Massilia litorea: one gene and its partner. Each later gene encodes a partner of the first gene's protein in a complex. Links are inferred from orthologs where the notes say so. Each region holds a gene or a part of one and is shown on either strand. Other genes may lie near its edges.

Region 1 (3,828 bases):
GGATATTGCTCGGCCAGGGCGAGCACCGAGGGGAAGTCCGGCAGGTCGACCGAGACGCACAGGGCGTGGGTGACGCGGTTCTCGGCCATCTTGGCCAGGACTTCGGGCATCCGGGCGGCGAGCTCGGGGAAATTGATGTGGCAGTGGGAATCGATGTACATCCGCGTATTGTACGGGGAGCCGCGAGGTCGCGTCACGCGGTGTGCGCCGATCCAAAAGCCGTGGACTCGGGAGTCCACCCTACGGTTCGTGGCTGATCGACGATGTAGGGTGGAGTCCCGACTCCACGCGTTTCCAGCGGCGGATCAATCCGCGACGCGCTTCCCCAGGATGATCAAGTCGCGCTCGATCCCGTCCAGATTCGCCACCCGCGGAAAATTCGCCCAGGTCTCGAAGCCGAACTTGCGAAACAGCGCCAGGCTCGGCACGTTGTGCCCGAAAATGAAGCCGAGCAGGGTATGCACCTTGATCTTCGGCGCAAAGGCGATCGCCTGCTCCAGGCAGTAGCGCCCGAGGCCGCGTCCGCGCCATTCCTCATCGATATAGATCGACAGCTCGGCCGTGCCCGAGTAGGCCGGACGGCCGTAGAAATTCGAGTAGGACATCCAGCCGATCACGGTCGGCTCGTCCGACACATCGTTCGCATCGTGGATCACCCACAGCGGACGCCGCTCGGGCGTGTGCTCGTTGAACCAGGCTTCGCGCGAGGCGACGCTCACGGGTTCGGTGTCGGCGGTGACTTCGCGCGAGGCGATGGTGGAGTTATAAATATCGACGATGACGGGCAGGTCGTCGCGGCGGGCAAGACGGTGGACGTAGGACGGCATAAAAACGAAAAATAGATTACAGGGTATGGGTGGCGCGCGACGAGCGGAGCGCCGCGCCCAGGATTTCTTCGATGCGGGCCTTGGCGCGCTGGCCGGTTTCGTCGGCAGGGAAATGCACGCCGATGCCCTGCGCCTTGCTGTTGTTGGCGCCGGCAGGGGTGATCCAGGCGACCTTGCCCGCGATCGGGTATTTATTCGGGTCGTCCATCAGCGACAGGATCAGATAGACCTCGTCGCCGATTTTATACGGCTTGTTGGTCGGCACGAACATGCCGCCGTTCTTTAAAAACGGCATGTAGGCCGCGTACAGGGCCGCCTTTTCCTTGATCGCCAGCGACAGGACCGACGGCCGCGGCACGAGCGCTGCGTTCGGGTCGGTGGTATTGCCAGTCATTTCGGTCCTCTCAAGCCGGATTGCAGCACGCTGTATAGTCCAGCAACATGTCCTCGACAAAGAGCTTGGCCGACAGCGGGTGGTCGGCCACGGCGCGGCGTTCGTTCGCGGACTTGATTGCACGTAACAGATTCGCAGTGTGCACGTTGCCGGCCAAGGCTGCAAGTTCCTTCTGGTAGCGCGGATAGTAGCGCACCGTTCCCGCCAACTTGCTCGCCAGCAGGTCGTAGAGCCAGCGCTGCTGCCAGGAGACGAGCGAAGCCAGCGGCGTCTTGCTGAGTTTATCGGCCTGGCGCAGCGCCGACTCGACGTTCGGACGGGCAAGGAAACCGAGCAGGGTGTCGAGCTCCTCGCGGCTGCCGCCATTCGCCTTGTCGAGCGCAGCCAGCGGCGCGCCGCCCTCCTCGCGCAGCCAGCTGTCGGCGTCCGGCACGCCCTGCTCTTTCAGCCAGGTCAGCGCGGCAGCGTGGTCCGGCATCGGCAGCGCGAACTTGCGGCAGCGCGACAGGATGGTCGGCAGCAGGCGGTCCAGTCCGTTCGAAGCGAGTAGGAACACGGTGCCCGGCGGCGGTTCTTCCAGGGTTTTCAGCAGGGCATTCGAGGCCGGCATGTTCAGCGCCTCGGCCGGATACAGCACCACCACCCGCAGACCCTGGCGATGGGTCGAGATGTTCATGAAATCGGCCAGGTTCCGGATCTGCTCGATCTTGATCTCTTTCGAGGGCGCCTTGGTCGACTTCGATTTCTTGTCGCCCTCGCCGCCTTCAACCCCGTCGCCCTCGGCTGCCGGTTCGTCTTCCAGCGCTTCGGGGCGCACGCGGCGGTAGTCGGGATGGTTGTGCTGGAGGAACCAGCCGCAGGAGGCGCAGCTGCCGCAGGCCTGGCCGTCGGGCTGCACGTTCTCGCACAGCAGCGACTGGGCAAAGGCTTCGATGAAGCCGGCCTTGCCGATGCCGGCCGGGCCGTGGAACAGGATCGCGTGCGGCAGGCGCTCGCGCATGGCCTGGAGCTGGGTCCAGGCGGATTGTTGCCAAGGGTAGATCATCACAGCAAACTCATCACAGCAATACCTCCAGCGCCTCGCTGATCCGGGCCTGCGTCTCGGCGATGCTGCGCGTCGAATCGATCACGACGAAGCGCGCCGGGAACTGTTCGGCGCGGCGCAGGTATTCGGCGCGGCAGCGGGCAAAGAATGCTTCCTGCTCGCGCTCGAACTTGTCCAGGGTACGGGTTGCATCGAGCCGTTCGCGCGCCACTTCCAGGGGCACGTCGAACAGCAGGGTCATGTCCGGTTGCAGGTGCGGGTGCACCCAGGCTTCCAGCGCTTCCATTTTAGTACGGTCCAGGCCGCGCCCGCCGCTCTGGTAGGCGAAGCTGGCATCCGTAAAACGGTCCGACAGCACCCAGGAGCCGGCATCCAGGGCAGGTTCGATGACCTGCGCCATGTGTTCGCGGCGGCTGGCGAACATCAGCAGGGCCTCGGTTTCCAGGTGCATTTTTTCGTGCAGCAGCAGGTCGCGCAGCTTCTCTCCCAGCGGCGTGCCGCCCGGTTCGCGCGAGGTGACGACGGTCTTGCCGCGCGACTCGAGGAAATCGGTAATGAAGCCGATATGCGTCGACTTGCCGGCGCCATCGATCCCCTCGACGCTCAAAAATTTACCGCGGCCACTCATGGCTTGCTCGCACCGCGCTGGTACTGGTTTACAGCGCGGTTGTGCTCGTTCAGGTTGTCCGAGAAATGACTGGTGCCGTCGTTGCGCGAGACAAAATACAGGGCATCGGTCTTGGCCGGCGCCAGCGCGGCGCTGAGCGACTGCACGCCCGGCAGCGAAATCGGCGTCGGCGGCAGGCCGTAGCGGGTATAGGTGTTGTACGGGGTGTCGGTCAGCAGATCCTTCTTGGCGATCTTGCCTTCGTAGCGCGCCCCCATGCCGTAGATCACGCTGGGATCGGTCTGCAGCATCATGCCGGTACGCAGGCGATTGACGAAGACGCCGGCGATCATCGAGCGCTCGCTCTTCTGGCCGGTTTCCTTTTCAACGATCGAGGCCATGATCAGGGCTTCGTACGGCGTTTTATAGGGCAGGTTGTCGGCGCGCTTTTCCCAGGCGGCGTTCAGGCGGGTGAGCAGCATCTGGTGCGCCTGCTTATAGATCTGCAAGTCGCTCGCGCCCTTCGCGAAGAGATAAGTGTCCGGGAAGAACAGGCCTTCCGGCTGCTTGTATTCGGTCGACACCTTGGCCATCAGCTCCGCGTCGCTCAGCTTTGCCGTTTCGTGGCGCAGGGTCTTGGTGGCGGCGATGGCGTCGCGCATCTGGCGGAAGGTCCAGCCTTCGATGATGGTGACCGCTTCCTGGGCGAATTCGCCACGCACGAGCTGGTTCAGCAGGCGCCGCGGCGAGGTATTCGGTTTCAGCTCGTAGCTGCCGGCCTTGATGCGGCCGCTGTCGCCGGTGACGCGCGCCAGGATCTGGAACAGCGTCGGATTGACGGGCACGCCGGCCGCCACCATCTGCTGGGCAGCCGCGCCGACGCCGCTACCCGGGGTGATGGTGAATTCGATGGGCGGCTCGGCCGTGGTAAGGGCCTGCTTCGACCACCAGCTGA
Region 2 (3,905 bases), 810 kb from region 1 along the record:
CAGCACGAAGTACAAGCCCTTGTAGGTCAAGGTCTGCTCGATCATGATCTGGTCGGCCGGGGTTTCGACGATGCACAGCAGCGAGCGGTCGCGCGCATCGTCGGCGCACATCTCGCAGACCTCCGTGTCGGCGAAGGTATTGCACATGGCGCAGTGGTGCACCGAGTCGACCGCCTGGTAGAGCGCGCGCGACAGCATCGCCGCCCCTTCGCGGTCGTGCTGCAGCAGGTGGAAGGCCATGCGCTGGGCGGACTTGGGACCGATGCCCGGCAGGCGGCGCAGCGCCTCGGTCAGGAAGTCGAGGGATTTGGACACGCTAGACCCCGCGCCAGGCGTCGAAGGCCTCGGCCGTCATGGTCGGGGTGAATTCGGTGATCTCGTAGCGCGCCAGGTCGGCCAGCGCGAACGGGTCTTCGCTCAGGATCCGCTCCAGCGCCCCGCGGCTGGGCGCGCGCGCGAGGATGATGCCGCCGTCGCGCGGCACCCTGGCGCCGGACATCAGAAAGATGCCGGCCGCGTACTGCCCCGCCAGCCACTCGCGATGCGCGGCCAGGCGCGCATCGATCTTGGCGAGCGGCGCGGTATAGGTGAGCGAGACAATAAACATCAGGCCGCGATCAGAACGGCATCTTGAAGCCGGGCGGCAGGCCAGGCATGCCGGCGGTCAGGCCGCTCATCTTTTCGGCGGAGGTCGCTTCGGCCTTGCGCACGGCGTCGTTGAAGGCGGCGGCGACCAGGTCTTCCAGCATGTCCTTGTCGTCGGCCAGCAGCGACGGATCGATCTGTACGCGCTTGACGTCGTTCTTGCAGGTCATCGTGACCTTCACCAGGCCGGCGCCCGACTGGCCTTCGACTTCGATGAGGGCCAGCTGCTCTTGCGCCTTCTTCATGTTGTCCTGCATGGCTTGCGCCTGTTTCATCAAGCCTGCGAGCTGGTTTTTCATCATGGTGTGGTTCTCCAGTAAATCGATTGAAAGTGGGTGTTCAGACCGGCGGACGCACCGAGCCGGGCACGACAAAGGCGCCCAGCACGCGTTCCATCTCCTGCACGAAGGGATCGCCGGCGACGATGGCTTCGGCCAGGCGCTGGCGTTCTTCGCGCGCGGCCTTGGCTTCGGCGCTGGCCGTGTACCAGACCGGACCGATCTCGGTCTCGACCGTGATGCGCTTGCCGGCAAAAATCTCCTGCAAGGCCGCCTGCAGCTTTTCGCTGTTGCCGCTGGCGCGCAGGGTGTCGACCGGCACGCGCAGGCGGAACAGGGCCGAACCCGCATCGGCATGGCAGTCGATCAGTTCGGTCTGCAGGGCCAGCTGCTGCGACACGCCGCGCAGCGGCAGCGTGGCGGCCAGCGCCGGCCAGTTACCGTCCCAGTCGAGCGCCGGCACCGGCGTGACCACGTATTCGTGCGGTGCTTTGGCTGGCGCGCGGCTGCTTGCCGGCGCGCTGACCGGTGCAGCGACGGCAGCGGCTTCGTTGGCGACGGCGGTGTCGTCGGAAAATTCGGTGACCCAGGATGGCGGTCCATCGTCGTCGCGCTCGGCCTGCTGCTGGCCCTGTGCCTGCGGACGGGCAATAGCCTGCGGCTGCTGCGGCTGAGCTCCAGCCCACGGCGGGGGCGGTGCAGCCGGACGCGTGGCCTGCGCCGCCGGCGCGGACGGCGCCGGGCCGGCGCCAGGCTGGCCGCCGGCAGGAGCGACGTTGATCGGACGCGCCGTTGCTGCCGGAGCCGAAGGCGCCGCAGGTGCTGCATCGGCGCCCGGGCGCTTGGCCGGCGCACGCTGGCCGGAGGCGGCACGGGCCGCTTCCAGCGCGGCATTGATCGCGGCGCGCGCCGAATTCATGGCGGGTGCCGGATTGGCCGGCGCCGGGCTGGCTGGTGCAGCCGGACGCTGAGGCGCTGCGGCCGGGGTGGCTGCGGTGGCTGCCGCAGCGGCCGGGCTGGCACCAGCCGCCGACGCGGCACGCGCCGCCGGTGCCGCCGCCCGTGGCGCGGCCGCGGCAGCCGGCGCAGCAATGCGCTCGGCCCCGCCCTGCCCCGGCCGGAAGGCCAGCATGCGCAGCAGGGTCATGGTGAAACCGGCGTACTCGTCCGGCGCGAGGCCGATTTCGTTCCGGCCGTGCACGGCGATCTGGTAGAACAGCTGCACTTCCTGCGGATCGAAGGCCTCGGCCAGGCGCAGGATGTCGGCGAGTTCGGGCAAATCCTGCGGCACCGCGGCCGGCACCGACTGCGCCAGCGCGATCCGGTGCAGCAAGGTGCCGAGGTCCTGCAGCGCACCGTTGTACGACAGGCTGCGGCTGGCCATCTCGTCGGCCACGGCCAGCAGGTCGGCGCCGTTCTCGTTCGCCAGGGCATCGAGCAGGCGCACCAGGTAGGACTGGTCGAGCGCGCCGAGCATGCCCTGCACGGCTTCCAGCGTCACGGCGCCGGCGGCATAGGCAATCGCCTGGTCGGTCAGCGAGAGCGCATCGCGCATCGAGCCGTGCGCGCCTTGCGCCAGCAGGCGCAGCGCCGGCTGTTCGAAGTTCACGCCTTCCTGGCCCAAAATGTTTTCCAGGTGGCCGACGATGTGGCCCGGCGGCATCTGCTTCAGGTTGAACTGCAGGCAGCGCGACAGCACCGTGACCGGGATCTTTTGCGGGTCGGTGGTGGCGAGGATGAACTTGACGTGCTCGGGCGGTTCCTCGAGCGTTTTCAGCATCGAGTTGAACGCGTGATTGGTCAGCATGTGCACCTCGTCGATCATGTAGACCTTGAAGCGTGCATTGCTCGGTGCGTAGACGGCCTGCTCGAGCAGCTGGGCCATCTCGTCGACGCCGCGGTTGGAGGCGGCGTCCATCTCTATATAGTCGACGAAGCGGCCGGCGTCGATCGCGCGGCAGGCTTCGCACACTCCGCAAGGCTGGGCCGTGATGCCGCCCGTGCCGTCAGGGCCGGTGCAGTTGAGCGACTTGGCAAGGATACGCGAGAGCGTCGTCTTGCCGACGCCGCGGGTGCCCGTGAACAGGTAGGCGTGGTGCAGGCGGCCCGTGTCGAGCGCATGGGTGAGCGCGCGCACGACGTGCTCCTGGCCGACCAGCGTTTCGAAGTTCTTGGGGCGGTATTTGCGGGCGAGGACTTGATAGGACATACCGCGATTTTACCGCAGTTGGGCCTCGGCGCGAACAATCAAGGAAGAGGTCCACTCATGCCAGGCAGACATGGCCACGCGGCAGGCGTGCAGCGGCAGCAACAGAACAGCAAGGGAATGGAGAGAGATGAAACGGAAGAGAAACGAAGGAGGCGAGCCTGATCTGCGGCACTTGCGGTGAACGGCTTTGGCTGCTTCGTTCCCGACCTGACCAGGTAAACCATGCCACAATGCGCAGGGGCCCGCCAGCGGCCATTATAACCGACCCCGCGCGTTTTGGGGCCGGTCTTTGCAACTGCCTCAGCGCCCCTGTTTCAGCAGCGCCAGCAGGGCATGCGCGCCGGGCTCGGACGATGCCGGATTCTGCCCGGTAACGAGCAAGCCGTCGGTGACCACATACGGTTCCCAATCCCCTGCCTTGCTGTACTGGCCACCGTTTTTCACCAGCATGTCCTCCACCAGGAAGGGCACGATCTCGGTCAGGCCGACGGCGGCCTCTTCCGTATTAGTAAAACCGGTGACGCGCTTGCCCTTCACCAGCGGCGCGCCATCCGGACCTTTCACGCGGCCCAGCACGCCCGGCGCGTGGCAGACGGCGGCGACCGGCTTGCCGCTGGCGGCCATCGTTTCGATCAGGCGGATCGAATCGGCATCCTGTGCCAGGTCCCACAGCGGACCGTGGCCGCCGGGATAGAAAACGGCATCAAAACTCTCTGCCGATACGCCGGACAGTTTCACGGTGGTCGCCAGCGCCTTTTGTGCGGCAGGATCGC

The links. Proteins that work in one complex are often made in the same cells at the same time.
Region 2: the proteins of LPB04_RS17955 (region 1) and LPB04_RS21530 are in contact, whole or in part, in a cryo-EM structure (PDB 8GIZ), measured with the Escherichia coli proteins. The link is inferred for Massilia litorea from one-to-one orthologs.

Annotation. Positions count from the first base shown.
Region 1 is NZ_CP062941.1:3,979,884-3,983,711, forward strand. Bases 250-3,067 are described here. They hold LPB04_RS17955 (DNA polymerase III subunit delta'), read right to left. Parts: upstream 2,267-3,067; coding sequence 1,232-2,266; downstream 250-1,231. Other genes in these bases: LPB04_RS17945 (GNAT family N-acetyltransferase), read right to left, coding at 306-827; LPB04_RS17950 (PilZ domain-containing protein), read right to left, coding at 844-1,221; tmk (dTMP kinase), read right to left, coding at 2,280-2,894; mltG (endolytic transglycosylase MltG), read right to left, coding at 2,891-3,067. Also shown: LPB04_RS17940 (TatD family hydrolase), read right to left, coding at 1-161; more of mltG, read right to left, coding at 3,068-3,828. UniProt on the Escherichia coli protein: Part of the beta sliding clamp loading complex, which hydrolyzes ATP to load the beta clamp onto primed DNA to form the DNA replication pre-initiation complex.
Region 2 is NZ_CP062941.1:4,786,318-4,790,222, forward strand. Bases 559-3,453 are described here. They hold LPB04_RS21530 (DNA polymerase III subunit gamma/tau), read right to left. Parts: upstream 3,133-3,453; coding sequence 985-3,132; downstream 559-984. Other genes in these bases: LPB04_RS21520 (YciI family protein), read right to left, coding at 559-607; LPB04_RS21525 (YbaB/EbfC family nucleoid-associated protein), read right to left, coding at 618-947; LPB04_RS21540 (type 1 glutamine amidotransferase domain-containing protein), read right to left, coding at 3,433-3,453. Also shown: recombination mediator RecR, read right to left, coding at 1-315; more of LPB04_RS21520, read right to left, coding at 317-558; more of LPB04_RS21540, read right to left, coding at 3,454-3,905. UniProt on the Escherichia coli protein: Part of the beta sliding clamp loading complex, which hydrolyzes ATP to load the beta clamp onto primed DNA to form the DNA replication pre-initiation complex.